One region of the Paenibacillus sp. FSL L8-0470 genome, then DNA from elsewhere that is predicted to be linked to it. Evidence: riboswitches for the same ligand, from Rfam matches in the RefSeq annotation. Region 1 holds a riboswitch; each other region holds the start of a gene.
The links. Region 1 has a riboswitch for cyclic di-AMP ahead of NST99_RS02610 (hypothetical protein). Riboswitches for the same ligand answer to the same signal wherever they lie in the genome.

Region 1 (7,802 bases):
TTGCATTCATGATTCTCACCTCAGTCTCCTGAATTCAAGTTTATTTTTTACGAATTGGATCCTTGGGCTGCAGCAGTGCCGGACGGCGCTTCATCAATTGCAGGGGGATGCGGATAATGAAATCGCGCAAATCGCTCATCCTGTAGGGAGTAACCATGCTTAAGTAGGGAACCCCAAAGCTCTTCAATTTAATCAAATGGCTGCTGAGCAGGAGGAAAAACATAACAACACCGTAAAGCCCGAATACAGCTGCGAAAAACATCGCTATGAAACGGAGAAAGCGCAAGGTAATCCCCGCACTATACATGGGAATCGAGAAAGAGGAGATCGCTGTAACCGCAACGACAATGACTAGAATCGGACTGACAATCCCCGCCTCTACCGCCGCCTGGCCGATAATCAGACCTCCGACAATGCCCATGGCCGGTCCAATGGGTTTGGGCAGGCGCAGGCCGGCCTCACGTAATATTTCGATAGAGATTTCCATAATCAGCGCTTCAATTAATGTAGCAAAGGGGACGCCCTGCCGGGAGCTGATGATTGAAATCGCCAGTTTGGTAGGAATCAGTCCGGGATGAAACGAGAGAAAAGAGATGTAGAGCGCCGGAGCAAACAGCGCAACTGATGCGCTGAAAAAACGCAGGAGCCGCAATAGTGAACCCGAAAACCAGCGGTCATAATAATCCTCCGGTGACTGCAGCAGCATTCCGAAGGTAGTCGGCATTATCAGCGCAAACGGTGTGCCATCCAGAAGAATGGCCGCCCTTCCCTCCAGCAGCGCCGCCATGACCCGGTCCGGCCGTTCTGTGTTCTGGATCTGCTGAAAGGGGCTGAGGTAGTTGTCTTCCATGAGTTGTTCCAAATATCCCGATTCCTGCACATCATCTATATTGATCGTCTTGATTCTCCGGGTGATTTCCTTAATCAGCTCATCGTTGGCGACGCCTTTCAAATAGGTCAGCACCAGTTCCTTCTCAATTCGCTCTCCCACCGTAAAAGAAATCATGGCCAGCTCCGTGCTCTGCCCGTGTCTGCGCAGCATCGCTGTGTTATCACTGAGCGTTTCATTGAAGCCCAGCCGCGGACCGCGCAGAAGCGCCTCCGATATCGGCTCCTCCACGCTTCTTGTGTTGCCTTTCGGGGTACCTAGTATAAAAACCTCCGACATTCCGTCAATTAACAATACCGCAGAGCCGAACAATACCTTTTGCAGCGAGAGTCTCAACTGGTCGGTAAATTCAATTTCCGAGACCTGTACTACCTGGTGCACGATAATCCCTTTCAATATCTCTGCTGGCGGGGCTGCATTCATGCCTTCAAAGGGCCTCACCGTGTTCATCAAGGGCATCAGGATGTTCTGATCCATGCCTTCTTTGTCCGTAAGTCCATCCACAAAAAACAGCGCTGCCTTGATTTCCAGACTTCCGATGCGCAGCTCTCTGACATTAACGTCGGACATATCGGTACTTATCTCCCTGAAGGACTGAACATCATGTTGGAACTCTCCGGTATAGGTCAGGGAAGGAGTGGCCTGTAAAGCGTTGTTTTGAGCAGGGGGTGCGGGTGCGGCGGATTTTTTATTCTGCACAGCGATGCTGGTCTGATCCGCCTCCCCAGTATCTTCGGAACTTGGAACCCCCCCGCCTTTTTTGCCTTCAGCCCGCATTCCCCGGGTGCTCGCCTTGCCCTCTTTCATTCGGAGCCAGATCATTAGGCGGGTTAAGACAACCGGAACGATGAAGATGACAAAACCTTGAAACAGCACCTTCCAGCCGGGCACAAGATCCCATAGCATCTTCCACATTCCATGCGCCCCCCTTTTTATTCGTAACCCTATTTTGACCGAAGCTGGAACATTCATACATCAAAAAAAACAGCTGCATGCTCCTCTTGGGGAACGTGCAGCTGTTATGATGTGCGAAAACGATTCAAAGGTAGGAGTTACAGCAGACCCGCTGCCCACATTCCGCCTTGGCGGATCATTTGGCGGAACGGCTCTACCGAGAAGGAAGGCAGATGATGCCCCGGCATCAGATAAACTACACGGCCAAGTCCGAACGCATGGCACCAGGCTGCCTGACGCATGGCCCCTTCATGAAGGTACTCTGCCAGCACAGTCGTCTCAAAATAAGGATGCATTTCAAAGTAGTACGGCTCGTCCTCAATGACGAACTCGCTAATCCCCTGCATAATGGGATGCCCGTGTGCCGGTATTTTCATATGCAGGGAGGTGTATTCCGGATGGTGGGTGAAATGCGCGCCTAGCATAGCGCCCAGCTCCTGATTCCGCTGCAGGGAGATTCCGTTATGTACAACGAGCAGACCTCCGCCCCCCGCTACATAAGACAGCAAAGCGGCACTTTGCTCCGGGGCTATTTTCTGTTCGGAAAATTCGGTATAGGCGATAACCAGCTTCAAGCCCTCAAGGTTGTCTTTGCTCAGGAGACTGTAATCTTCGGAAGCCTCCACCTGCAGATCAGGTGACAGAATGCGCTTAATCTCGTGATCCACACCGGTAAAAGGATGGTATTTCACCTCACTGTAGCTGCCAAGTGCTAGTGCTTTCCATTCAGACATGTTCTTCCCGCCTCTCTTCCTGCTTCTCTTAGTGTATAGTTACCAGGGCCAGGCATTTCCGTCCAGGTCGAGATAAGCCGGCTCCTCACCCAAATACTTCTTGTGCCCCTGCACGATATTCATAATCTTACGCGCCGACTCTTCAGGAGGAATAGGTGCCTCCAGAGCCTTCTCACCATTCATATAGGATTGCAGCCAGCCGGGGTGAAAGACCATAACCTGCCCGCCCATCACCTTCAAATGGTTGTGCAGCAGGGAGGACTGCATATTAAGCGCTGCTTTGGACATACAGTATCCGTACATATTAATCCGTTTGTTCCGGCCAATGCTTCCGGCTTCTGAGGAGATATTAACAATCAATTTCTGCTTGCTCTGCATCAACAGGCCCATCAGTTCATTACTGACCCTCAAAGAACCAAGCGTGTTTACATTATAAATGTGAGCCATGGCTTCATCGTCCATATCAACAAGCATCGTGGCATCATCGGCTCTATGAATAATACCGGCATTATTGATAATCATATCAACATGAGCGGTACTGCCCGAAATACTACGTGCCGCTTGCTTGACACTCTCACGGTCGCCGATATCCAGCGGGATCAGAGTTAATCGGTCCGGGTACTGCTTTTTCAGTGCGTCCAGCGATTCCGACTCCTTCATATACTGACCGGCAAATACGGAATATTTGTTCTCTAGAAGCCAGCTTGCCAGAAAAAAACCTAAACCACGGTCAGCACCGGTAACAAAAGCAACCCTTTTCATGATTATGGACACACCCTTTACGATTCTTCAGGATACACGCGGCATCTCTCTCACATTAGCATGGCAGTCACGTTTTTTCAACGTCCTTCATGGGACTGTAATTCCGCTGAAAGGGGTGCTCTAACTTCCTTTTTGATTTAATTTTGAACTATGTTACAATCGTAGTTACAAGTACTTATAGGAAGGTGAGATACCGATGTCTATCCAACAACTTCATACTCTGGAAGAACTGCAGCAATATGTTGCGCAACCAGGTAAAAAACTGCTTTTCAAGCATAGCACTACCTGCCCGATCAGCGCCAAGGCCAACGAGGAATTCACAGCCTATGCGCAAGGCTCCGAGACTCCAGCTGCCATTGTCCATGTGATTGAAGACCGTCCGTTGTCCAATCAGATTGCCGAAGATTTCGGGATCAAACATGAATCTCCGCAGATCTTCCTCCTGGAAGACGGCGAAGTCCGCTGGAACACCTCCCATTGGAAAATCACCCGGGACGCCATCAAGGCAGCTGTGAGCCAATGAGCCAGCCGGTAATTGTCTATTCCACCACAGGGTGCAGCGACTGCAATCAAGTGAAGCAGTGGCTGACCGAGCAAGACGTTAGCTTCGAGGTGCGTGATGTTATGACAAGTACAGTGTATCAGGAAGAAGTCGAGAAGCTGGGCTTCATGGGTGTGCCTGTTACCGTGTACGAAGGCCGCGCAGTCAAGGGCTTCAATGTTTCCGAGCTTAAGGAGCTTATTGGAGCAACCGCTGAATAATTTATAGCATGAAGCATATGAATACTTATATTTTGAAAAAGGCATCCCCTTGGACCTCTGTCCAGGGGATGCCTTTTATTTGCCCTTTTATTTGGCCTTATCCTGGATTCGTTGAGACATCCGCCAGAAAAGAGACATTTCCGCTGTGGGAATAGATGACGGAATCCGCTCCAAGCCCTTTATAGACCAGTCTGGGATTCATCGAAGTCGTAATTACGTATATTGGCTTTGTCGTCCAGGTCCGGCACATCTGGATATACCGGCAGCATAAGGTCACACTGCTCTCGAACAGAAATACTCTGCCTACCGGAAAAGAGGGGCGGAACCATGTATTCTGATGATGTGTATCCACCACGAGATTGACCTCGATTCCCAGCTCCTCCAGACGCCGCTTCTCCGCCGCATTGTTGGCGATTCCTGCGATCTTATAGCCTCTAAACTTTAAGATTTTGATAAAATGCTCCCCCGCTTTAGTCGGAGCGTTAATGAGTACATATTCTTCCGAATTCGCCATATCTTCCTCTCCTCCGGCTTAGGACTTCCATTCATTTGCCATACGAACACAGCAAAAAACCACAAAGGAATTCCCTCTGTGGTCCAATTAACGGTCACATTGTGCTCATCCTCTCTAATACGCTTACGAGGTTAGCTGTCGGATTCGGGCAGTGAGAGTCGCCCTACCTGTATCCATGCGAGCATTCTCTCGCACTTTCACAGGATTCACCCCATAACCGGCTCCGACTCTCACATCGGCTGCCGATTGTTGGTTCCCCCGCTTTCCATAACGGAAATTAAGCGGACTGCGTATTCGATTGTGTAGTAAACAGAAGTAATCATACTCTGGCGATCACGACCTTGTAAACCGCCAAACCTGCCAAAATAATGCATTTAGTAAACCCAAACCAGATCAGGTAGCGCTTACTTAAGCCTCGATCTCATCATTCCTCTTATTTACTCGGCTTATCAGCGATTTGCGAAAAAGCATTCAGTATTGTGATTATATTCACCCGATGTTGAGCAAATTGCCTTTTATGCTCTGATCACCCTAAATCAAAAGCAGTCGTATGAACGAGATAAAAAGCCGAAAACCGTTGATAAACACCCTTTTAGCACATCCTACCGTTTCCTTTGCCAGAATTCCCTGAAATTCGGCTCAGAAGAATGTTTTTTCCTTTTTACAAAGCTCATGCGAAAAGAGTATGATTCGGTTTGAATCCAATGCACGAAATGCGATATAAACGCTGAATTCCCGCAATGCGGGAAACGGGGGAACCATCAGGCCCGCAGGGGCCTTACCTGGAAGATAAGAATCTTTCTTGGGGTGAATCCGAAGGAGACTGTGGTCTCATTAGGTAGGGCGACTCTCACCGTCCGAATCCGACAGCTAACCCCGTAAGCGACTAGAGAGAACCTTGATCCGCCACGTTTTTGCGCCAGGTGTATTTAAGCCTGTACCAAAACCGCAGCAGAGGTCCTCCTCTGCTGCGGTTTTTTGTGCTGAGGCTGCAGCTTATAAATGGGTAGGAGGGAAAACGAAATGAACCAGCGCAGGCTGTTACGTATAGAAGTGTTTGTATTCGATGCCCCCTGGCCATTCCATCAGGCCACGGAGTCATCCGGCAAATGCCGATATGGTGTGCTGAAGCTTACGTGCAAGGCTGGGTGCAGCTGGGGAGCGGGGATACTGTCTGCGGAAGGCGATCATTTTGACGTCATTAAATGGAGCAGCTTCCTGAGAAGTATACGCAATCACAGGCTGGAAGAAGCCATAGAAATTGTACAGCAGCTAGGTGCGCAGTGGGAGCCGGGTCAGCAAGAAATCGTGCAAACGGCCCTGCTGGATTTAAAAGCCAAGCTGCAAGGCAAGGTCGTCACGTCACATCTGCAAATGGTCCCCTATTCCCGTACAGCCGGGGCCGGCGGTACGCCCCCCTTCAGACGGATGTACTATAAACCTTCAAGTTCCCTGCTGCATAAAGGCAGCTGGCAGGAACCGGACATAGCCGAGCTAATGGACAGATCCATCGCTTATTTCTCCCTCTTATAATTTCTTATTCAGAAAGGAACGTGAAGACATGCCAGACCCATTATCCCCGGAATGGACAGCTGCCAGCGAGTTTGCGGAATATGTCCAAAAGAACACCGGAAATATTTATGCACTCACCAGTCTGCTGCTGGGAGAGGGTGCCGTTGCGGAAAAGACTGCGATGAAGACCTTCACTGAGCTTTACACCCGGTACCTTCATGATGATTTCATACCGCAGCCTTTCTCGCTGGTTGCCTACCGGGAGTGCATTCAGCAGTGCTCCCGGGCTGCGGAGGAGTGCAGCCTCTTTGTTTCCAATGGATTAGCCTGGGAGGATCAGATTGTCCAGGTGTTATGGTACGGCATGCTGCTGCCCCTGCCTGCAATCAGCACCATTCTTGAGCAAAGCGTGCCGGTGCTGAAAACCCGGCTGAGACATGTGCGCGAGCAAATGTGCCGGTTAGAAACATTGCGGCCTGAAGCAAATTTATTTGTTGTATAGCTGCTCACATAGATTAAAGAAGCACTGTGGGCCCCTCTCTTATCTCCGCTGATGTAATGGGCAACTTGTCGAAGCGCATGAAAAAGCCGCAGCATAATGCCGCGGCCTTTTCTATTTATACTCAGCTCTTGCCCTTGCCGCCTTTGGCGAATCTCCAGGCCGCTGTACAGCAGCCCAGCAAGCCCACTCCGAGCATTAACGTCTGCAGCACACCCAGCAGGGTAGAGCCCTCCGGCTTAAGCATGCTGCTGAGCAGAATCAGCAGCATTGAAGCTGCGAGTATCGCGGGGATTTGATTGTTTTTTTTCAAGATTACCACTCCTTATTCAATAACATACACCATAAGCCTTCACTGATCCAGTTTGGCTCTGAACTCCCCCGGGAGCCGCAAAAAAGCCGCGGTTTCCGAACCGCGGCTTCCTCAGTAAAACCTATGATCACTTCTTAGTGTGCGCGTTTAGAATGTCTGCCAAAAATGATTAATGACGCAATCATACCGGCAATGCCCATTCCTGTCATAAGCCCTTGAATGAAATCAAGCAGATTCGATCCATTGGACGGCATTAACCTGGCGACCAGTACGATTAACGAAGAAACTGCAAACAGCAACCCGAATGTTTGTTCATGCTTTTTATTCATCCTTGCCACTCCTCAAAAGGTATATATTGATGATTCCAATTAAATTTTGTAGGCCTTCATTGCTTTTCTGATCTCCTTGATGCTTGGGCGTTTGCCGTACATCAGCACTCCCGTGCGGTAGATCTTGGCGGCAAGCCAGCCGAACAGTAAGGTGGTTGCCAGTAAGATGAGAAGCGAGACCAGAATCTCCCAGGTCGCTACCTCGCCAACACCAATGCGCAGCAGCATGCTGAGCGGAGAAGTGAACGGAACAAAGCTTGCTACTTTAACCAGCAGGGTATCCGGGACAGAGATGCTGAACATTGGAAGATATAAATTGACGAAGCCCAGCATAAGAATCGGCATGATCGCCTGACCCAGGTCCTCGGTACGGCTGACAATGGAACCTACAGCTGCGTACATCATGGCGTACAGGAAGTATCCCAGAATATAGAATATCAGTCCGTATAAAAGAATGCTGATATCCAGCTGCCCCAGGTCAAGATCAAAATCGGTCAGGATACTGGCATTATGCGGAAGCATAAGGTTCGCAGC
Region 2 (7,802 bases), 3.3 Mb from region 1:
TCCATAAATGATAAATAAAAATAGTGGAATAAAAAGCACGGAAGCCAATGTATAAAATCTTGCTAATACAGTCAGCTTTTCTCTTGCAAGATAGAGTGTCATGATAGAAAAAAGACCTAGTACAGCCCATCTTGGCGTAGTTTGCAGCATCCATCTCCGGAGCACCTCAACGGCACTAAGCATAATATTAGAGCCAAGCAGAATAAAGTAACCAATATACAGAATAATCAATAGACTGCCAATAATCGGGCCTGCAAGTTTCATGCAAATACCGAATAGGTTAAGTCCGGGGAATTTCTTCAGCAGGACCCACAGAAGAATGATGACAAGTTGGGTAATAACCCCTGCAACTAAAACAGAAAGTCCACCTCCACCTTTGGCAGTTTCGTTAAGTTTGTTAGGAAGAGACAGAATACCAACACCGATTTGGGCTTGAATAATAAAAAGGAAGAGTTGTCCCCTTGTGATCATTTTTTCTTTTTGAGCCACCGTATCAACTCCTGTAAGTACTATGTAGATTAATGATCATTTATCCGTTTTTGGGTTGCTTGAACTCTTTCGGATGGACCAAATTGGAAAGCGTACGAAGGTATCTTTCAGGCCTTGAAATTTCAACGGACTTAATGGTCTCAGGTAGGTTTGCCCAAACGATTCTAGCTTGCACAAATGTATGAAAATGAGTGTTAACCCAAATGATATCCCAATATATCCGAATAATGAGGCAGCAATCATCAATGGAAACCGCATAAACCGGATAGCAGAGCTCATTTCGTTGGAAGGGATAAGAAAAGATGCAATGGCAGTCAACGCAACAACAATAATCATCGAATAAGAAACCAATCCCGCCTTAACAATTGCATCCCCGATAACCAACCCCCCAACAATCCCAATAGTTTGACCTACACGACTGGGCAGACGTAGTCCTGCTTCCCGTAGCAGTTCGAATATAAGTTCAAGCAGCATCGCTTCAATCAGCGGAGGGAAAGGGACCCGGGTCAATAAACCTTGAATCGAAAAGAACAATTGCAAGGGAAGGACATTGGAGTGGAAAGAAACGGTGGCAATGTAGAGCGCTGGCAACTGAAATGCTGTTACAAAGCCGATCAGACGGATAAACCGGACAAAAGAAGCGATCATCCATCGATTGTTATAGTCATCCGGTGTCTGATAAAAGCTGAAAAAGCTCGCCGGCAAAATCAGAGCTGTAGGGTCCCCATCCAGCAGTATAGCCACATATCCATCCAGCAAATAAGCTGAGGTATGGTCCGGACGCTCCGTATTGATTAGTTGTGGAAATATGGAGAAGGAGTTATCCTCCGTTAATTCCTGAATAAAGCCAGTGGAGATTATCCAATCGAGCGAAATTTTCTTTATCCTTGATTCTACAATTTTTATCAATTCTGGGTTGGCCATATTCTCCATATAGACTAAGCCTACCTGCTTGGGGGCGAATTTCCCAAGTGTGAAGTAGCGGACAATAAGGTTTGGGGAGGCGATTTGTTTCCGAATCAGGTATAAGTTAACCTTCATCTGTTCAATAAAACCGTTGTGAGGTCCCCGAATAACCCCTTCATTCTCAGGTTCGCTAATGCTTCGTTCATATTTGGCAGGAGTGAAGAGGACATAAAATTCAGACATTCCTTCTAAAAAATAAAGACAGCTTCCTTCAAGAAGTCCCTGAATGCCTTGGTTTAGTTCTGTTTCCAAACTGAAACTAAGTGTTGTGAAAAGCTCAGAAAGGTCTTTGTCCTGATTACGGCTAAAAGGAACAATCACGTTCCGTTCAATCAATTCCGTGTCAGTGAGGGACTCCAGATAAAAGACCAACCCTTCCCTTCCCTGAAAGGATAAGCTTCTTTTTTTGAGGTCACTTGTATAGAATAGTGCTGCTTCGATATAATCGGAGTTTTGATCTACAGAAGGAGATGAGGTCTGAGTTTGGTTAGTCATTATAAGGCGCTCAACTTTCGATTAGTTTTGCGGTTAACGTTCCCGAATGATTTGCAGAATATTCCTGACGGGAACTTTAATGTGCGATATAGAAGAATATTGGGGATGATGTTGAGCCAGCAGACGTTTCTGTTTTGTTTTCCTAAGGACATGAAGTGGAGCAAAAATGAGCAAATCATCGATCGCTTAAGAGTAATACCATAGAATGCGCATTCATTCGCGAAGTGGTGGCATTTTGGGCTTCATTTGCCATCCGCAACGTTTTACATTAAATGGTCACAGGCGTAAGATTCAAATCAACAACCGAATGTAATATAACTGTTCTCAAATGGCTGAATTCCGATAATGGGAACGGGGGAACCAATGGTGAATGTGGCTTTTGCTCAGATAGCTGCCGCTCACTTGGGGTGAATCCTTGCTGCGTGCTGAAAAGCCGCTTCTTACAAGGTAGGGCAATCTCGCTGCCCGAATCCGTCAGCTAACCCCGTAAGCCTCGAAGAGAGAGGATGAGCGCCATGATCGATTAACCGACCACGGAGAGCCCTGACGCTTCTGTGGTCTTTTTGCTGCGCATGCAGAAAGGGAAAACGATCTATATGAGAGTTTAGAAATCTTATAACAACGAAATTCAGAGTGATTAGGCACTATCTAAAATCCTTTAAAGGGGGGGATTGGTATCGTTACTGTATTTATCGTGTGCTTCTGGGTTGGATTGCTGCTTCTCCTTAGCGGCGGATTTCATGGGCATGGCCTGGCCGGTCATCTGCATGTGGGAGGTGGCGATGCTGGTGGTCCGGGCTTTGTGCCCATACTCCCTCTAATGGTGTTTGTCACGGTCTGGGGCGGCAGTGGTTATGTGCTTACCCGGTTCAGCGGAATGAATATACTTGCAGTGGTGCTGATCTGCACCGGGGTTGCCTTGCTGCTGGGCTGTCTGATATATGCGGTGCTGGCCCGGGTGATGACTCGGTATGACAGTAGCATGAATAAAATGGATTATGAGCAGGCGGGACAACTCGGGTACATCAGCATTTCTGCAGGGGATGGAGCAGTGGGAGAGATGAAATACGTGCTGCATGGAACGATGCGTTCCATTGGAGTACGGGCAGAAACCGGCCAGCAGCTCGCCAAGGGTGACAGGGTGATTATTTTGAAGGTGGATAAAGGATTAGCGGTAGTCACCCTCTTCGAGAGGGAAAACGAACAATTATAACTAACGGGGAGTGTCGAACCAAATGGTTATTCTTTATTTAATCTCGGCAATTGTTGTTGTTATCCTGCTGGCTTTGTTCAGTATCGTGAACGCTTATAAAAAGGTTCCGCCCAATCAGGCGATGATTGTATTCGGCCTCGGCGGAAAAAGAGTGGTTCAGGGCGGCGGGACGTTCGTCATTCCCGGCTTCCAGAACAATAAGACCATCTCTATGATGCTGATGAGCTTCGATGTCATCCCAGCGCAGGCAATGTTCTCCCGGCAGGGCATCAAGCTCAACCTGGAGGCGGTAGCCCAGATTAAGATTAAAAGCGATCCTACCGCTATACTTACTGCCAGTGAGCAGTTTATCGACAGGCCGGAAGAGGACCGTGAGACGATTATCCTGCATTCGGTGGAAGGCCATTTGCGCGGCTTGATCGGACAATTAACGGTAGAATCCATTCTAAAGACACCTGACGAAATCAACAGCAAGATGCGGGAGACCTGCTCGGAAGACCTCGACAAGATGGGGCTTGAGGTAGTCAGCTTCACCATTAAGAAAATTACTGACGACAAAGGGTATATCGACAATATGGGGGTTCCGGAAATTGAGCGCATCCGCCGCGATGCCAGCATCGCCAAGGCGGAAGCAGAACGCGACATTCAGATCAAACAAGCCGAGGCGGAGAAGGAATCCGCCATTGCCAAAGCCAATGCACATCAGGCTACCATTGAAGCTGGAACCGCAGCCCGCGCCAAGGAATCTCTGTTCGAGAAGGATTTGAACATTAAGCAGGCAGACTTTAAGCTGGAAACTGAAGTGAAAAAAGCACAGGCGGATCTTGCGTACGAATTGCAGCAGAACAAAATTAAGCAGTCGCTGGTTACCGAACAGGTCAAGATTACGCAGATGGAAGCGGAGGCCAATAGGACCGTCCGGGAAATCGAAGTTGAGCTGAGACAGAAGGAGCTGGAGGCCACGGTGATCAAGCCTGCTGAGGCGGAGAACCAGGCTACGATCATGAGAGCGGAAGCGGCTAAGCAGCGGAAAATTCTTGAGGCTGAAGCAGAGGCGGCCACAATGACCAAACGGGGGCTGGCAACAGCGGAAGCAGAACTGGCGAAGGGAAAAGCCAACGCGGAAAATGTTCAGCTGGCCGGAGCAGCGGAAGCGGGGGCACTGGAGAAGAAAGCTGAAGCGTACAAACAGTTCACGCAAGCCGCCCTTATAGTGGAATTCTTGAAGGTTCTGCCAGAGCTGGCTGATAAAATCGCTTCCCCGCTGGCCAAGGTCGATAAGATTACAGTGATTTCCCAGGATGGAGCTTCATCCGGCATAAACAAAATTACCGGCGATATCGCCAAAATCATGGCCCAGGTTCCTGAATTGACACAGACGCTTACCGGTATGAACGTGACAGAGGCTCTCAGCGGGCTACTCGGCCGGGATAAAGAGCAATAATTCTAAATTTCCTTGCATAAGCACCTCTCTATTATGGAAAACTTCTGTAGTCCGAATAAACAGCATGATTCCGTTTTTGGAGACTTATTTTGATTTCCTAGGAGGTTAATTATGACAAATCAGGATCCGCAGGAGCTTCTTAAGCGAAAACACGAAATGGATGAGCAAAAAAGGCAGTTCACAAATTTTTCCCGAAGTGTTTGCGGCCACGGTGAGTTAGAAGCAGGGCAGGAGTTCAGTACTGACCGGGTGCCTGACGATCAAAACCGTATGAAATCTGTTGAGAACAAACGTGATTGATAAAGCTATAAAAATAAGCCGATCCTTTTCTGGATCGGCTTTTCGTTGTCTAATGGATGAACCAGAGTTACCTTAAATAAATTTTCCACGAAACAGCTTTGTGATAGATATCTTTCATGATACAGTGAAAAAAGGGTGTAGCTTAACTTTAAAAACTTTCTTGAATTAAACTGAGGTGCTCAATGAATCGAATTTTAATGGTTGAAGATGATGATAATTTGGTGTTCGGTATTGATTATACTTTAACGAGTGAAGGATATACCGTTGTTATTGCCGGTAGCTTGGAAGAAGCAAGGAAGGTATTGAAAACAGACACAGTCGATTTAATCTTGTTGGATATAAATTTACCTGATGGTTCAGGGTATGACCTGTGTAGGGAAATCCGTACATTATCCCAGGTTCCGATCATATTCCTGACAGCTTTGGATGAGGAGACAAATGTTGTTGCTGGACTTGATTTGGGTGCAGATGATTATATGACCAAACCGCTCCGTACCAAAGAACTTCTCTCTAGAATAAAAGCCGTTTTAAGGCGCAATCATAAGCCCACGGATGAAGCGAATAGATGGATATCCAACGATATTGAAGTTCGAGTTCTAGAAGGAACTGTTCTTAAATACAATCAGGAACTTTTATTGACGGGGCTGGAATATCGATTGCTATTAATGTTAATGACTCACCCTAAGCAAATTTGCAGCAGAAGTATCATTCTTAACAGTCTGTGGGATATGTCAGGAGAATTCATTGATAACAACACCCTTTCGGTTCATATTAGAAGGTTAAGAGAGAAGATCGAGGATGTTCCTGCTGTACCGAGATACATCATTACCGTTCGAGGAGTCGGATATAAATGGAATGCAGATGTTGTAGGGAGATAAACCATGAATGAATTCTTCCGTAATCCAGAGTGGAAGTCTATTACTGTTAAAGCGATCGTATTACAAGTTATGTTAGCAGTAATCATGTTCTTTTATATGAGTTATCAAGTCAGTCAGATCAATAAGGCCGTGGTTAATCAGAATGCTGCATTGATTGGTTATGTTTTGAAGCAAGCTCCACAACTAGAAAATGAAATTATCCATTTTATCACTCAGGGTGCACAAGAAGATGAAATCGAAGAGGGAAAACGCAGCCTGGCTCAATATGCATACAAAGATGATATGCCCGTAAACAATCAACCTGTACTCTCGGATACCGCCTTACCCATGAAAACGGCAGCTCACGTTTTGCTTTTTAGTATTCCGTTTCTGCTGTTATTGGGATGGGAATACCGCAAAATATTTGATAAGATCCGAACCATAACCTTTGCAGCGGAGCAAGTTGTTGAACATCAGTTTGATCAACCGCTTCCGGAGAAGGATGAAGGCGACTTTGGTGCACTAGGACGAAACTTTAACGCGATGGCCGAAAGGTTACACAACAGTCTTCGGCAACTCCAACAAGAGAAATCGTTTCTACGAAACCTGCTTTCCGATATTTCGCATCAGCTCAAAACGCCGCTTGCATCCCTCATCGTTTTTAATGAAAATTTGCTGAATGATCCTCATATGAAGGAAGAAATGAGAACGAAATTTCTGGATCGAAGCCGTCAACAACTAGAGCGAATGGAATGGCTGATTATCAGTTTACTGAAGCTGGCACGGGTCGAAGCCGGAGCAATAACGTTCCAGATAGAACGAGTTCGAGTAAGAGCAATGATCGATCATGCTGTACATTCGTTGCGAATGTTATCCGAGCAAAGGAAGCAGAAGATTCACCTTCATGGTGGAGAAGATATGTATGTTTGGGCGGATGAAGAATGGCTAACAGAAGCCTTGATTAATTTGATTAAAAATGCACTGGAACATACGCCACTAGAGGGCGGAATTGATGTTACTTTAGAAAAAAATTCATTATTTCAGACAGTAATCATTCGAGATCAAGGAGAAGGCATTTCCCCAGAAGATTTGCCTCACATTTTTGAACGATTTTATAGAGGGAGAAACACGACAAAGCCGCAAAGTCTTGGCATTGGCTTGTCCTTATCCAAGTCCATTATTGAAGAACAAGGGGGGATGATCACCGTTGTAAGTCAGTTAGGGCTAGGAACAGAATTTAGAGTTTCGTTTAATACCTGGGATAGTGGAGGAAGCTTACAATAACGTAAGCTTCCTCTTCACTGTAATGTAAGCTTCGATCTTTATAATAACAAACATACAAAGAGGCACATTAGCTCAGGAGGCAAACAGGTGGAAATACTAAAAACGATTAATTTATGCAAAACCTATGGAAGTGCAGAGGCAAAGGTTGAAGCTTTAAAAAATGTCAATTTCTCCGTTCAGCAGGGAGAATTTGTTGCCATTGTAGGAGCCAGCGGGTCAGGAAAAAGCACCTTAATGCATCTCCTAGGTGGAGTGGACCGCCCGTCTAGTGGACAAGTCATCATCGCTGGTACGGATCTTTATACCAAAAGTGAAGAGGAGCTCGCTATATTCCGAAGACGGAAAATAGGATTTATTTTTCAATCCTACAATCTGATCCCGGTCCTATCTACAGAGGAAAACATCAAATTACCAATGCTATTGGAGAACAAAAGGGTAGATGATAAGTATGTCCAGGAATTAATGGGTATATTAGGTCTGACTGAGCGAAGACATCATCTTCCATCCGAATTGTCAGGCGGACAGCAGCAAAGAACGGCGATTGGGCGTGCGTTAATTAATAAACCGTCGATTATTTTGGCAGATGAACCTACCGGAAATCTAGACAGTAAAAGCAGCAAGGACATTATGGATTTACTTACGTTTTCCGTTAAAAAATATAATCAGACCTTAATCATGATCACGCACGATTTGAATATTGCTAAAATCGCAGATCGAGTCGTAAGAATTGAAGACGGAGTCCTTCTACAGCCAA
Region 3 (7,802 bases), 3.5 Mb from region 1:
CTTCCATCCCGGTAACGGAAATCGCATTGGCGATAATCGCACGGTCTTCAGGGGTCATAGTGCCGAAGCCTTTCTGATGCGGGTAACGCCCGTATCCAACCAGTTCGGATACAGTCAGTCCGTCCGGAGCCGTCGGGTTTTGCGGCAGAATGGCCAGTTGACGAGCCACTTCTTTAGTAGATAGGGTATGAATCGATTTACCGTCGAGCATAACATTGCCGCTCTTAGGCTTCATAATCCGTGCCATCGTCTTAAGAATCGTGGATTTCCCGGAGCCGTTCGCTCCTACCAGCGCTGTGATCTTTCCTGTTGGGAGAGACAGGTTCAAACCTTTAACAATCGTAGCCTCCGCATAACCAATACTCAGCTGTTCTGTATTCAAACGTTCCGACATGATCTTCACTCCTTGAAAGTTTTATGGAGCATGAGCTCCTTTTGGATTAGCAATGTAATAAAACTGACTTCGTAAGCATCCGCTTAGTTTTATGGAGCATTTTGCTCCTTTAGATAATCAGGCCTTTGATTTGGCCAGTAAATATAGGAAGTAGGGAGCGCCGATCAGCGCAACTACAATACCTGTCGGTATTTCAGCCGGCTGCAGAATCCAGCGGCCGATAGTATCCGCGGTAAGCAGCAACAACGCGCCGATTAAGGCACAGGCAGGCAGCAGCACCTGATGCTTCGGTCCAACGAGCCTGCGGGCGAGATGGGGCGCAATCAGCCCCACAAAGCCTATGCCGCCGCTTACGGCGACACAGGAGCCAGACAGCGCAACTGCGGCGGCCAGCAGCAGAATGCGTTCCTTCTCCACCGGCATGCCCAGCCCGGCCGAGGTTTGGTCCCCGAGGTTAAGTACATTCAGCACCCGGGCTTTGTAGAACGCAAATGGCAGCAAAATGGCTATCCATGGTGTCAGCGCAAGCACAAATCTCCAGTCGCCGCCCCAGATTTTACCGGCCATCCAGATCGCCACAAACTGATAATTCTGCGGATCCAGCCTTAACGACAGGATCAATTGGAAAGCATAGATGCCCGCACCTACAGCGATCCCGATAAGTATCATTCTTGTCGGCGAGAGGCCATCCTCGCGCCGGAAAGACAGGAGATAAATAAGTGCAGCCGTAAGACTTGCTCCGGCCAGCGCCAGCAGCGGAAGAACAAAGATTGGAGCTGCCGAGGTTACCGGAACAAATGAGATAAAGATAATCACCGCAAACCCGGCACCGGCATTAATCCCCAGTGTGGAAGGCTCTGCCAGCGCATTGCGCGACAAGCTTTGCAGAATGCAGCCGGAAACCGCAAACCCTGCGCCGACAAGCAGCGAGATCACTATGCGCGGCAGCCGAAAATCAAAGAGAATCAGCTTTTGCTGCTGCGTTCCCTCTCCAAGGACTGTGTGTAAGACATCCAGCGGTGATAATCGCATCAACCCGGTGTTCATACTGACAACAAAGATGACCACGATAAGAACCGCAAGTGAGGTCAATATGGCTGCTTCCCGGATACGGCGTTGTTTCCCGGTGGGTGAGTGCAGAGCTCTGCTCATGACAGCTCCCCCTTCCGTCTACTAGCCAAGTAAATAAAAAACGGCACGCCGATCACTGCGATTAAAGCACCTAGCGGTGTTTCATAAGGCGCGTTAATCATTCTGGCTGCAATATCAGCAAATACAATCAGTAGACTGCCGAGTACTGCAGAGCAGGGAATAATCCAGCGGTAATCGACACCAACCAGATAACGTGTAATATGGGGGATGATCAGCCCCACAAAAGCAATCGGTCCAACCGTCGAAACCGCGGAACCGGCGAGAATCACTACAATAATAATCCCGGCTGTTTGCACTAGCCCGGTCCGCTGTCCAAGTCCCGCCGCTACATCGCGTCCGAGACTAAGGAGAGTAATGGATCGGGAGATCAGCAGAGATCCTATCAGAGCTGCCGCAATCCAGGGAAACAAAATACGAAGCTGTGTCCAATTCGTCCCGCCGATCCCGCCTGCCATCCAGAAGGCAATATCCTGGGACAAATGAAACAGAATCGCGATTCCCTGGCTTACCGCCAGCAGCATAGCACTTACGGCGGCTCCGGCAAGAGTCAGACGCAGCGGGGTTAAACCGCTATGGGAGAGTGAGCCAATCCCGAACACAAGAATGGCTGCCGCTGCAGCGCCGATGAAGCAGTACAGCATAATGTAGAGAAAGGAAGCAGATGGCGCAAAAGCAAAAGCTAACGCCAATCCTGCACTAGCACCGGCATTCAGACCCAGTAAGCCGGAATCTGCCAGCGGATTGCGGGTCATGCCCTGCATGATTGCTCCTGCGACGGCGAAACAAGCACCAACCAGCGCTCCCGCCAAAGCACGGGGAATCCGCAGTTCCCGAATAATCTGATGCTGCTGCAGCTCCGGATTAAACCGGAAGACTGCCTCCCATACCGTCGCCAGTCTAATATCCGCGGCACCTACTGAAACGGAAAGTGCCAGACCAAAGACGACAGCGGCAAGGCCCAAAATCAAAATAACTACCGCAGCAACCGGCCTTGTCTTCAGCGGTTGATCTCCTGACGAATTTGTATTGTCAGCTATAGAACGTGTGGATGACACCATAAGTTTTCCCCTTAATAGGATGAGTTCAATGTTTTAATGAGAACAAATATCATTCTCATTATCGCAAATATCTGAATTATGTACAAGCTTTCACAGCTCGCACTTTCACTGTGAACGATTAAGTCAATGTCCTAAAAAAAGGTGCAGGTCATTGTATCTCAAGATACAAGAACCTGCACATCCCTCCACCGCTGAAGAGTTCTCTCTACACACAGTTAAGGCTGATTATTTCACGAGAAAACTCAAGACATCATCAATGGTTTTGGAGTTGGCAATGGCTCCGCTGTACAACCAGCTGCTGTCCGCGCTAAGTTCATGAACTTTTCCAGCCTTAACCGCAGGGATACCCTTCCAGATTGCACCGTTAAGAATGTCAGAGGCTTCGGTCTTGTCACTGTTCACCAGGAAGATATGATCTGCGGTCAGTTCAGCCAATTTCTCCAGCGTGATCGGATTCCAGGTCGCTCTGGATGCCGCAGGGATATCAGTAACCAGGTTGGGTTGCTTCAAACCCAGATCCCCGTACAATACAGCACCACTGCTGCGTGTTTCATCTACTATAAAGAAGTTCTTCGACACCAGCCACAGAATGGCGACCGAATCATCACCAATGGAGCTGCTGATTTTGGCTTTTGCATCTGCTGCTTTTAGATCGTAGTCTGCAATGGCTTGTTCAGCCTCAGTGCTCTTGTTCAGGAGCTCACCGATTTTGAGCAGCGATTTGCGCCAGTCTTTGCTAATCTTGTCACCAAGGACATAAGTAGGTGCGATTTTGTTCAACTGGTCATACAGACCGTTCTGCACACTCGACTCAGACTGCACAATGTGGAAATCCGGTGCAAAGCTGGTCACAGCCTCCAGCGGAAGATCATAGCTGATGGTTGGCACATCTTTAAGCTCAGCAATCAGATATTCCTGGGTTCCGTTTGTCACGGACCACTGCGCTACCGGGGTAACGCCCAGTGTTACCAGGTAGTCTTCCATGTAAGAAGCAAGGACGCGCTGCGGATTCGCTGGTACTGTGACTTTATGTCCCATGGCGTCTGTCACCGTTTTCTCTGTAGCCGGTGCCGTTGTTTCCGTTGGCGCTGCCGTTGCTTCAGCCGTAGCCGTAGGTGCGGCGGTAGCTTCCGTTCCGGAATTTGCAGCTTTCTCATTATTGCCATTGCCGCAAGCGGACAAGAACAAAGTCATAGCCATACATCCGATCAATGCGAGCTTCATGCTGCCTGATCTCTTATTGTTCATCGAAAACATTAAATACCCCTCCTGTATGCACATGCATTAGTGGTCAAAGGTGTCCGAGACCTTCGCCTTACTTTTTAAATGATATTGATTCTCATTATCCCTGTCAACAAAATTATTCGTTCTATAAAAAAAGGTTGCCTCCGCAAGCTACGGAAACAACCTCTGCTAACCATATTTAACTGCCTATTTGTGCAAATGATAGGGCACTGTTGATACAACTATATCTTTTTGATTCATTAGATAAGAGCGAATGAACAAGCTGGTCTGATTATGCAGGATCGCCTGCCACCAATGTTTGGTAATGAACTGTGGAATCAATACGGTAATATGATCTGTAGAAGCGGTCTTCCACTCTACGGTATCGATAAATTTCACCAGTGGGCGGATAATGCTGCGGTAACGGGAACGAAGTACAATCAGGCGTACACCCGGGTTCCATTCCTCCCATTTTTGCTCCATCTTGTGAATTTCCTCTTCATCAAAACCAACGTAGACTGCCACCACATTATCTGTTAATGACTTCGCATAACTGATCGAATGCAGCACAGCGCGTGTCACACCCGCAACCGGAACAACAACGGTACTTCCTTTAATCAGCGGTTTATCCGTAGCAGGACAAATGCGAAGCTGATCGGCTATATTCATATAATGACTATGAATGCGGTGGAATACGAACATGACAACCGGCAGGAAGATGAAGGCCATCCACACGCTGGAAAACTTAGTGATGATAAAGATAAGCGTAATCGTCAGGGTGGTCAGCATACCGATTGTATTGACTACAAATTTATTCTGCCAGCCTTTCGGCTTCGTTTTGAACCAGTGCACCATCATGCCAAGCTGCGACAGCGTAAAAGGGATAAATACGCCGACTGCATACAGCGGAATCAGCCCTTCTGTATTTCCGTGGAAAGCAGCTACAAGCACAGCCGACAATACTCCGAGAAAGATAATACCATTAGAGAAGCCCAGGCGGTCTCCCCGGACCATGAAGGCATGAGGCAAATATTTATCTTTGGCAAACATGAACGCGAGCAGCGGAAACGCCGAGTAAGCTGTATTCGCCGCCAGGAACAAGATGACGGCCGTTATCCCTTGGATGAAAAAGTACAAACCGCCCCGGCCAAACGTAGATTCGGCAATTTGCGACACGACGGTGGATTTCTCATTAGGAGTAATCCCATACCAGTATGCCAGCAGCGTAATGCCGGTGAACATCAAACCGAGGATGCCTCCCATCAGCATCAAGGTTTTGGCGGCGTTTTTTTCCGCTGGAGCTTTGAAGTTCGGAATGGCATTCGATACCGCCTCTACCCCGGTGAGTGCCGAACAACCGGAACTGAAGGCTTTGAGCAATAGGAACAGACTGACGTTGGAAACGGCGGAACCGATCTCCGGGATTTCGGCATGAGTCCCGCCTGTAATATATTTGTACACCCCGGCAATGATGAGTACAAAGATAGAGACCACGAACAGATACACCGGAATGGCAATAAATGAAGCGGACTCCGTCACCCCGCGGAGATTGATAATCGTCAAGATCAGAATGACGGAGACTGCAATAAGGACAGTATGATTATGAAGACTCGGAAAGGCCGATGTGATCGCATCCGTTCCCGCCGAAGCACTAACTGCAACTGTAAGAATGTAATCTACTAATAAAGAGCCGCCAGCCAATAGGCCGGTAGGAACGCCGAGATTGCTTTTTGCCACGATATACGCTCCGCCGCCTTGCGGATAGGCAAAGATAGTCTGGCGATAGGAAAAAATAAGGATGGCCAGCAGGCCCAATACGGCTAATGCAATCGGCAATGAATACCAGATGGCGGTGAAGCCCGCGGCCACCAGTACAATGAGAATTTGCTCCGTTCCGTAGGCCACAGACGAGAGTGCATCGGAAGACAGAACAGCCAGTGCTTTCACCTTGGATAACTTTTCATGATCGAGTTCGTTCGACTTCATCGGACGCCCGATCAATAGTCGTTTTACCTTGCTTACCATTGTAGTAACAGTTCCTCTCTTTGTTGAGTTGAAACGGTAATACCGCGCGCCGTTTTCATTGGCAGGTTTCATAAATGCAGGCACAAAAATAAGCATACGGAAATGATCCGCATGCTTACGCATGCTCATTATCCCACCCTTGCTTACGAGGTTAGCTGGCGGATTCGGGCTGTGGTAGCCCTACGGTTCCGGTCAAATTGACCTGCCTCCGATTCACCCCATTGACGTTGCCGCCAAATTTGGTTCCCCCGTTTTTCCTTGCGGAAAATTCAGCGCATATTCAACTTCTCACAAGGACTAATGATAGTCTACAATAGCTTTTCAGTAAAGCGGTGAAAAAAATGAAAAAAGAATGAAAAAACATCCAAAAAGCTCAAATCCAAGACCCGGGATAAGTGGATCTTTCATTCTCTTTCATTATCCCAGCGTTCCGTGATTTTTGAGTGTTTTGGATGTTAATTGTGACAAAAATTTAGGGAATATTTATGCTCTAAATTCTGCTTAGCCTTTTCTTATTCAGCTGGCTCTTCTTGGCGCCCGGTCCAGAGCAAAATTGCGATTAGAGCAAAAGCAATCAACGCAAGCAGAGGTACTGTAATGAACCCTAAAAAGTTCAAATAATCCTCATTGCAGGGTACACCAATTGTGCATGGCAAGATTTTACTGAGTGCAGGAATTTTCTGCTCTGCGTAATGGTACAGGGAGATACTCCCGCCTATCAGACATAAAGGCAGCACATAAGGAATGATGCGTTTATCTCCCCGGTATGTGGCAATTCCGAGCAGAATCAGCTGAGGATACATAAAGATACGCTGGAACCAGCACAGCCTGCAGGGTTCATAATGCAGCACTTCACTAAGATACAAGCTTCCTGCTACAGCAATTACCGAAACAAACCAGGCCAGATATAGGCAGTGGCGTCTGCAGAAGGTAGAGAATTTCATCATTTGGCATCCGCCGAATCAAGGGCGATTTGCACCTGTGAGTCGATAGCTTCGATATCAAAGGCCTTGTCTACTTTCACTCCATTAACAAATACAGTAGGAGTAGAGGTCACTTTGCTGTCATCGGCTAACTTCATATCTCTCTGTAGTTCACTTTCATAGGTGCGTTCCTCAATGTCTTTACGCAAGAGGTCAAAATCTATCGGCAGGTTCTCCTTCTGCGCCAGGCTTACCAGGAAATCAGCGGTCGCCCACTCTTCGCTCTCCTCGCCCTGATTAGCATAGATTGCGTCAGAATAGGTCCAGAAAGCTTCACTGTTCTGATGATAGACAGACAAAGCTGCTAATGAAGCTGTTTCGGAATCCGGTCCGATAAAGGCCATATTTACGAAGTAAAAGGCCGCTTTGCCCGGAGTTACGTATTTTTCAACAAGCTGAGGTTTGATGGTACCGGTAAAGTCTGAACACGCCGGACATTTATAATCCCCGAATTCAACAATTTTGACTGGAGCATCCTCTTTTCCAAGTCTGTGCATCTCGCTGTAATTAAAGTCAGAGTTCGCTTTTGGAATCAGCATGATAAGAGCGACAAAGATAATGATAACTGCTGCTACAGTGCTGAAGATCAGTATTTTGGTTTTTTGCTTCTGCTTTTCCTGTTCTGCCCTGCGTTTCTCCTGCTTGCTCTGTTGGGGAGCCGCGGCACTGTTTCGTTTGTTTTTGCTCAAAGAGAGTTCCTTTCCGTCCACTCAGGACCCGGGTAATGAAAGTCATATAATTTAAAATTATATAATTAAAGTTCTCTCTTTGGCAAACTTCCATAGCAAACTTCAGCTCACACCATCAATATTATAAAAGGTAAACTTCCTCACAGGATAGAAATGCTATCGCAATGGAAAAGAGGACCAGCAGATCATTATAATTATTCTGATGATTTAGCATTTGGACCTTCCTTTCTCGGATAGATAAGTACAATTACACACAAAAGGCACTGCGCTTATTCTG
Region 4 (7,802 bases), 480 kb from region 1:
ACATTAAGCGCTGGTGGATGAACTGATCCCTGTTGCAGCCATTGCCCCGTCTGCGCTACGATGGGACCAATGAACGGCAGAAGCACAGGCTTTAAGCCCTGCTTCGCCAGGGAGAGGTGCCATCAATCTATGAATGCGAATAACGCTGCCAGCGGCAGGGAACCGTTCCCTTCTTCTCCACTTCTGTCCCCGGAGATCTATGCGCATACAGCGCTTAGGGCCGCGCCGCTTCTTCTTGGCCAGCATCTGGTCCGGCGCACGGAAGACGGGGATATACGCTGCCGCATCGTGGAAACGGAAAGCTACGGAGGCGCCGAAGACAAAGGCAGCCATGCTTATGGAGGCCGCCGCACCGCCAGAACCGAAGTGATGTTCAGCTCCGGCGGCACCGCCTATGTATATCTCATATACGGCATGTACCACTGCCTCAATGTGGTTACCGCCGCGCAAGACGATCCGCATGCGGTATTGATCCGCGCGGTGGAGCCGCTCACTCCCGCCGATGCGGAGCGGATGGCATCTTACCGGGGCATAGCCGTCAAGAAGCCGGCCGACCTGTCGGGCGGTCCGGGCAAGCTCTGCCGGGCGCTGCGGATCGACAAAAGCCTGAATGAAATCCGCCTGGACGTACCGGGCGGGCCGCTCTGGCTGGAGCAAGGCGCAAGCCCCGAAACTCTTGATATTGTACAGGCTCCCCGCATCAATATTCCTTATGCTGAAGAATATGCGGAGCTGCCCTGGCGTTTCTATCTCAGGAACAATCCTTACGTTTCGGTAAATGCTAAGCAGGCCAGCTCTTTCAGAGTTTAAAGACTTCCCTGCCTGTTTCGGTATCCCGGAATTGGGTAAAAAATAATGAACCCTAATCAGCCTCTGCCAGCGGACCTCCGCCGGCAGAGGCTTTTCATCTCTTTAATCTCCAAATTCCTATAAATGTATGCGCTTCCCCCGTTCTCTTAACTTACAATTACTGTTATAATCATAGATATCCACACCAAAAATATAAAGATGCAAATGAGGGACATGAGATGAAAGATACAGGCATGATCCGGAGTTTAGACAGTCTTGGTAGAATTGTGGTTCCTGTAGAAATCCGCATGACACGTAATATTGACATTGGGGATCCTATCGAGTTTTTCATTCTGAATGAAGAGATTATTGTGCTCAGAAAGTACACCTCTACAGAATGCACTTTTTGCAGAAGCCTTGACCATGTAACTTACTTTAAAGATCAGTTTATTTGCAACAGCTGCCTCAAAGAGCTGGGGGATCCCGGGCTTGTTTCCGATGCGGCAGAGCAACCGGTAAGTCCTGTTGAAGACAACACTGCATTACTGCGTGGCGGCCGGAGAACAAAGACAGAGGAAATGAGCCAGCGTCTCGAGAAGGCCATCGCGGACCATCCGTATGCCAACCAGAAGGAGCTTGCCGAGGTTCTTGGCATCAGCCAGGCCAGAGTCAGCCAGCTAAAGCGCAAGATCAATGCAGCAGGCAAATAAAAGAACACAAACATCTTGATTCATCCCTCATGAGCATTCAAAAGGCTTGGCCTTTCCCGTTTCGGGAGGGCCAAGCCTTTTTAGCTTGAATCAAAGTATGTTGCGGGGGACATCTCCTATTCCGACAGCGCCGCTTTCAGCTCTTCCGGAGAGGCATTCCACCAAGCTTCATTATGAGAAATCAGCAATGATTTAAGCGCCGCTCTTTCCACCGTACCGAGCCCCTCCAGAATGATCTTCCGCTTCAGAGCAGCATCCAGCTTGTTCACATGATCGGCAAGAATTTTCCAGCCGCGCCGTGCCTCTGTATCAATCCACATCTCGCAAGCGGTAATGCCCCCGTAGAACTGGCCCTCCGCCGTACGGTCTACAGCTACCCAGACAACCCAAACCTGTCTGCCCGCCGGCACATCCTCGCGGTTCATGGAGAACTTAATCCCCTTCTCTACCTTGCTCTTGGCATGCATGGCACCGATATCGATAACTGCTTCACCGCCGTCAATAATAACGGGCGATACATTGTTCAAATCAATGGAGCCTGCGCCGAAGCCTTTATGTTTGCTCTTGGCATTCACAATATTTAAGGCAATCTGTTTCTTGCCCTCCGGTTGTATGTTATCCACAAGTGCACATCCTTCCCTTTCACTAATAATTTAATTTTAGCTAATAATGCGGCGAATGCAAACATATACATCCCGTAGATGCTTGTCACGGGAGGAATCACAGTATGAAGCCACTGTCATTAAGGTACGTTATCGTCTTTGCGGCCCTGTCCGCCCTCACTCTGCTGGGAGGGGGAATAGGGGTCCTTTCAGGGTATGGTGCAGAGCACAGCCCTGCCGTTCTGACTGCTGCTGTTCAAAAAGAGGCCAAGTCCCCCGCTGCCCTGCCTAAGCCCAAAGCCGTGCAGCCCGTTCTTCCCCAGAGCACTCCCCTTCCGGTCTCAGAAGCGTTAAGCCAGCGGGTAGTGGAGTATCATATCGACGTGCAACTGCTGCCGGACACCACCTCTCTAAGAGCCTCAGAGACGGTGACCTGGACTCACCCGGGCCTAAAACCGGTACAAGAACTCTACTTTCATCTTTATCCAAACGCATTTGCTTCTGAAGATACTACGTTTATGAAAGAATCTGGAGGCGAACTCCGGGGTGATGCCATGCCAGCGAACGGATTTGGCAGCATAACCCTGACCGATCTCCGGACTACGGATGGAGTCTCGCTCATGCAGCGGCTGCAATACGTGCAGCCTGATGATGGCAATGGCAATGACAAGACACTCGTAAAGGTGCATCTCCCGCAGCCGGTTAACGGTGGGGAAAGTGTTACGCTTAGGGTCCAGTTTGAAGTTAAGCTGCCCAAAATATTCGCCCGCATGGGTTCCGCCGGCAATTTCGTGATGGCCGGGCAATGGTTTCCCAAACTGAGCGTCTATGAACCTGCCGGTACCCGGGGTGTACATGAGGAAGGCTGGAATCTGCACCAATATCACGGAACATCCGAATTTTACAGCGATTTCGGTATCTACAATGTAACCATCTCCGTCCCCCCCAATTATATCGTTGGCGCAAGCGGGTTCCCGGTCAAGAGCGCCAAGCTGAAGCAGGATCAGAAGGTGTATCAATTTTATGCGGATGATGTCCATGACTTCGCCTGGACCGCTTCCCCGGACTTTGTGGTAGCCGAAGAGGCCTTCTCTACAGACTATGTACCGGGCGTGAGAATCAAGCTTTATCTGGACCCGCTACATAAACATCTGCAGGAGCGTTATTTCCAGGCAGCGAAGGCCGCTCTGACCAATTTCAGCAAATGGTACGGACCTTATCCTTACTCTACATTATCCATCGTCGTACCTCCCAAAGAAGGCAACGGCGCCGGCGGGATGGAATATCCCACACTGGTTACTGCTTTTGGCGCGGCCGAGGCTTCTCCAGGCACCTCTCTGGAGCGCACGGTCATTCATGAGATCGGCCATCAATATTTCTACGGGATGTTAGCCAGCAATGAATTCGAGGAGGCCTGGCTGGACGAAAGCTTCACTTCCTACGCTGAAGACAGGCTAATGGAGCAGGAGTATGGGGTATCATCCAATCATGTCCTGCAGGCCAGCCTGGTGACATCCTCCCAGCCGCTTAACCTGGAAACCTGGAAATACACTCCTGCCGATGCCTATGCCCGAAATGTGTACATCCGCGGCAAGCTGGTGCTGAAGGATATCGAACAGCAGGTCGGAACCAAGACGATGGATGCCATAATGGCGGCCTATACCCGTAAGTTCCGCTTCCGGCATCCTTCTACCGCCGACTTTCAGAAAATCGTGGAGAAGGTAACCAAAAAATCCTGGCAAGCCTACTTCGACCAATATGTATACAGCGGCGGTTCTCCGGATTTTTCAATTGATCACATTAAAATCTCTGACCCAAAAAAAGAGGGCGGCGATGATAATGCCCGTTACGAAAGCTCAGTAGCGGTCAGCAATAAAGGAAATCAGTATGGTGACGTCCCCATAAAGTTCACCTTCCTGGATGGCTATACTGTCCAGCAGTTTTGGAATGGGACAGAGAAGGAAACCACCTTTCAGCTAGCCTACAAAGCGCCTCTTTTGTCTGCAGAGATTGATCCGGAGCACTCCATTCTGCTGGAGAGTAAGCATCTCAACAATTTTAGACTGGCGGAGCTGGAGCGAAAGACGCTCTCCCGCTGGACGCTTAGCGCAACGAAGCTGCTTGAAACCCTGCTCGGAACTCTTGTCTGGTGAGGTGAAGGATTGTGAAAAGATCGATAGTTCGCGGCTGGTACAGCATGAAAGAGCAATTTTATATTCTGATTCTGCTTTTTATCTATCGGCTGCTTTGGGGCTATTTCCTGTACAGATTCGTCAGGTCAGCCCTCATCCCGGTGCTGCTCCGTTATCCCGATACACACGCCGGCGGCAGCGGAATAGGCAGATTGCTGTATTATATCGAAGGACAGACTGCACTTAGCACAGACCCCGGGGTGCTGCGCTGGCTCTGGCTGCTGCTGGCCCTCTCAGCGCTACGGCTGCTATGCTCCCCCTTTATCCGCGCAGGGCTGCTGCATGAGCTGCACCAGGAGCGCAAAGGGGAGCGGGGAATGTTCTTTTTTCCCGGAATGAAGCTTTACGGACTCCCCGTACTGCTGTTCAGTCTAGCGGAATGGCTTCTGGCCGCAACACCGCTGTATTGGCTTCTCCCCAAAATGTATGGGCTTCTCCTCAGCGGTATTCTCGATTATACTCTGCTGCTGAGACTGGTTCCTTATGTTCTGGCCTGGCTCCTGTACTTCTACCTGATCCGCATTCTGCTGCTGTACATGCAGTTTGGCTTCACCGGAGGAACAGGCATGTTTTCTTCCTTGCTGGTTGGCCTGAGGGTAATCCTCCCTTCCACCTGTATATCTGCACTGTTCGGCGCCGGCGGCCTGCTTCTGCTGCTGCTCTCTGGAGTGACCGCACTTTTCTGTCCAGGCCTGCCCGCACTGCTGTTCCGGCAATTTTCACCGCTTCCCTCAACGCTGTTCAAAATGTGGAGCCTAGCGGGGCAGTATCACCTTTGGTGCAGTAAAACATTTCCACAATAATAACGCCAGTCCCTTGGCATAATAGAAGAGTCACTGCCCCAGATAAAGGGCGGGACTCTTCTTTTGGTTACAACGTGATTTAGGGTATTTGCAAAACTGTAAATCCTCTGGTACAATGATGCCTGTACCAGTAGTAACAACTTTGTAATCTTTTGAAACTAATTTGAAGCAAATGAATGTGCCTTTAAGCATTTAACCTTGTCGACACGTCACTGTTTCGGTGCATAAAACGCCAAATTCCCGGCACCGGGAAGTGGGGGAACCATATTTTGGGTGAATTGATCTCGCTTTAGAGGGGTCATAGGGGAACCTTCTACCGAATCCTTAAGCTAACCTCGCAGGCCTTGGAAGGAGTACATCTTTTGAAAAGTCATAATTTTAAGAAGAAATGCACCGCAGCAGCATTAGGGCTGGTGATGGTGTTCACGCTTGGAGCAGGGAGCGCTTTCGCCGACTCCAGAATGGATACGGTTATTACAAAAACACTCGGAACGACATATAAAACCGGGGGCACAAGCACTGCCGGCTTTGATTGTTCTGGATTCACCAAATATGTATTTAAGAACGTTGGCCTTACCTTGCCCCGCACTTCCAAAGCACAATTCAGCGTTGGAACCGCCGTATCACGGAGTAACCTCCGTTCAGGCGATCTGGTATTCTTCAATACCCTTGGCAATGGAGTCTCCCATGTCGGTATTTATGTCGGCAACGGAAAATTCGCCCAATCCTCTTCATCCCGTGGTGTAACTATCAGTTCAATGAGTCAATCCTATTGGGCCAACCGCTACGTTGGAGCCAAACGAGTAATGAGCACAACAGCTTACAAAGCTATCGCTTACGATTGACATCCCTCAGGAATTCCATCCTCCAATAAATAATTGTAACTTATAGAAATCCGGAAACTGATTATTGCCGTAATCATTTCCGGGTTTTTCCTTTTTGTCTTCCTTATTCTACCTTTTACACGTATTTGAGGCCTGTGAAACACCTTTTTACTAAAAATCCCAACAAATCTAAGTTAAAGCTTACTCAGCGTGTAAATATAAGACCTTTTTAGCAAAATCAACTCTTAAAAAGCGTAAATATTATGCATTAATATGTTTTAAGTGATTGCCAACTGGCGAAGTCTTTGTTACAATTATCGCAGTGAGTTTTTAGTAACATTTTTGTAATTATTCAATCGGGTTTTACAAAGGTTTTGTCATGTATTGGTTAACAAGCTAATCCTAATCAACAGTCATGCCGAGTTCCCTAACCATTAGGGAAACGGGGGAACCGATTTTGGGTGAATTGACCTCCTATTCACAGAGGGGTCATAGGGGACCTTCAACCGAACCCTTAAGCTAACCTCGTAGGCATTTGGAAGGGGTATTCACTTTTGAAGAAGAAGTTAGCAGCAGCAGTACTAAGCTTTTCCATTATGCTTACCATCGGAGCAGGAAGCGCTTTCGCGGATTCCAAAATGGATAAAGTCATCGACAAGACCATCGGAAGTAAATACGTATCCGGCGGTGTATCGACCAACGGCTTTGATTGCTCCGGATTTACAATGTACGTTTTTGATAAGATCGGTATCAATCTGCCACACCAATCCGGTTCCCAATACCAAATGGGTACCGCCATTTCCCGGGACGATCTGAGAGCGGGAGATCTTGTATTTTATAATACCAGCGGTAAAGGTGTATCCCATGTCGGCATTTATGTCGGTGAGGGCAAATTCGCACATGCTTCATCCTCCCGTGGTGTAACCATCAGCACGATGAGTGACAGCTACTACGTCAACCGTTACGTTGGCGCCAAACGGATCATGAGTACAGATGCTTACCAATCCGTTACTTCTGATTCCCAAGACAATGATGACGTGCAATAAGTTGTCGTAAAACGGGCACTCTTCCATGATTTTTGCCGAAATCTGGAGGGGGCCTGTTTTTTTTGTCTATAAAATTACTTACCCCTCTCAATATCCGCAAAACATAAATCTACCCAAATTTCCTCCATTTCATAAAATATTTTTACCACTTTGTCAAGTTTCCGCCTTTCAGGAAATTTCTGAGTCGAATCAGGCCAGTTATGGATATAATTAGGTATAGCTAGTGCTGTTGCTCCCTATGAAAGGAGGCCGGTGGCCTTATGATTAGCTCCCCCGTTACATTCCATGTGGTTCCCATGGAGATCAGCCATGCTGAAGACATCGCCGCATGGAATTACAAAGCGCCTTATAATATTTACGAATGGATGCCTTGGTCCCAAATGGAGGCGCTTGGCATTGAATTTGGCGATCCAGAGCTCCGCAGGGACCAGTATGTTTCCGTGGTCAACGAGCAAGGCATCCTTTGCGGCTTTGCGCAGTTGTTTCCGATGGAGGGTGTCGTCAGGCTGGGTATTGGAATGCGCCCCGAGCTTTGCGGACACGGTCTTGGCCACATTTTCATGGAAGCCATCGTTCAGGCCGCGCTAAAGCGGTATCCCGGGCGGGAGATTGATTTGGAAGTATTGACCTGGAACCAGCGGGCGATCCGAACATACCAAAAATGCGGCTTCACGATCACGGATACTTATGAACGCCTTACTCCAACCGGAAATAAGCCATTTTATTGCATGGTCTATGATAAACAACATAACGTTCCATTAAATTGAAAATTTTAGTGTTGAAATCGTCCACTTTTTTGACACAAATGCTATGATAACGCTTCACCATCCTATATA

Region 2: another riboswitch for cyclic di-AMP. It lies ahead of NST99_RS17455 (hypothetical protein); the one in region 1 lies ahead of NST99_RS02610 (hypothetical protein).
Region 3: another riboswitch for cyclic di-AMP. It lies ahead of NST99_RS18405 (APC family permease); the one in region 1 lies ahead of NST99_RS02610 (hypothetical protein).
Region 4: another riboswitch for cyclic di-AMP. It lies ahead of NST99_RS00450 (C40 family peptidase); the one in region 1 lies ahead of NST99_RS02610 (hypothetical protein).

The regions. Positions count from the first base shown of each region.
Region 1 is NZ_JBBOZM010000001.1:561,946-569,747, reverse strand. Features, by position in the region: gene NST99_RS02640 (spore germination protein) at 1-10, opposite strand, end outside; gene NST99_RS02635 (spore germination protein) at 41-1,804, opposite strand; gene NST99_RS02630 (ThuA domain-containing protein) at 1,942-2,577, opposite strand; gene NST99_RS02625 (SDR family NAD(P)-dependent oxidoreductase) at 2,617-3,339, opposite strand; gene ytxJ (bacillithiol system redox-active protein YtxJ) at 3,536-3,862, shown strand; gene NST99_RS02615 (glutaredoxin family protein) at 3,859-4,101, shown strand; gene NST99_RS02610 (hypothetical protein) at 4,199-4,615, opposite strand; cyclic di-AMP (ydaO/yuaA leader) riboswitch at 4,721-4,909, opposite strand; cyclic di-AMP (ydaO/yuaA leader) riboswitch at 5,331-5,514, shown strand; gene NST99_RS02605 (hypothetical protein) at 5,639-6,148, shown strand; gene NST99_RS02600 (hypothetical protein) at 6,177-6,629, shown strand; gene NST99_RS02595 (hypothetical protein) at 6,751-6,939, opposite strand; gene NST99_RS02590 (hypothetical protein) at 7,074-7,268, opposite strand; gene NST99_RS02585 (ABC transporter permease) at 7,308-7,802, opposite strand, start outside.
Region 2 is NZ_JBBOZM010000001.1:3,870,769-3,878,570, forward strand. Features, by position in the region: gene NST99_RS17445 (GerAB/ArcD/ProY family transporter) at 1-489, opposite strand, end outside; gene NST99_RS17450 (spore germination protein) at 526-1,950, opposite strand; cyclic di-AMP (ydaO/yuaA leader) riboswitch at 2,271-2,458, shown strand; gene NST99_RS17455 (hypothetical protein) at 2,645-3,163, shown strand; gene NST99_RS17460 (flotillin family protein) at 3,186-4,607, shown strand; gene NST99_RS17465 (hypothetical protein) at 4,719-4,907, shown strand; gene NST99_RS17470 (response regulator transcription factor) at 5,090-5,785, shown strand; gene NST99_RS17475 (HAMP domain-containing sensor histidine kinase) at 5,789-7,048, shown strand; gene NST99_RS17480 (ABC transporter ATP-binding protein) at 7,136-7,802, shown strand, end outside.
Region 3 is NZ_JBBOZM010000001.1:4,076,512-4,084,313, forward strand. Features, by position in the region: gene NST99_RS18385 (ABC transporter ATP-binding protein) at 1-394, opposite strand, end outside; gene NST99_RS18390 (FecCD family ABC transporter permease) at 512-1,546, opposite strand; gene NST99_RS18395 (FecCD family ABC transporter permease) at 1,543-2,604, opposite strand; gene NST99_RS18400 (iron-hydroxamate ABC transporter substrate-binding protein) at 2,830-3,861, opposite strand; gene NST99_RS18405 (APC family permease) at 4,036-5,853, opposite strand; cyclic di-AMP (ydaO/yuaA leader) riboswitch at 5,979-6,138, opposite strand; gene NST99_RS18410 (disulfide oxidoreductase) at 6,366-6,797, opposite strand; gene NST99_RS18415 (DsbA family protein) at 6,797-7,525, opposite strand.
Region 4 is NZ_JBBOZM010000001.1:84,750-92,551, reverse strand. Features, by position in the region: gene NST99_RS00480 (transglycosylase domain-containing protein) at 1-26, shown strand, start outside; gene NST99_RS00475 (DNA-3-methyladenine glycosylase) at 130-810, shown strand; gene NST99_RS00470 (AbrB/MazE/SpoVT family DNA-binding domain-containing protein) at 1,029-1,499, shown strand; gene NST99_RS00465 (YwhD family protein) at 1,616-2,122, opposite strand; gene NST99_RS00460 (M1 family metallopeptidase) at 2,227-4,254, shown strand; gene NST99_RS00455 (hypothetical protein) at 4,266-5,096, shown strand; cyclic di-AMP (ydaO/yuaA leader) riboswitch at 5,317-5,455, shown strand; gene NST99_RS00450 (C40 family peptidase) at 5,513-5,941, shown strand; cyclic di-AMP (ydaO/yuaA leader) riboswitch at 6,327-6,469, shown strand; gene NST99_RS00445 (C40 family peptidase) at 6,475-6,966, shown strand; gene NST99_RS00440 (GNAT family N-acetyltransferase) at 7,227-7,733, shown strand.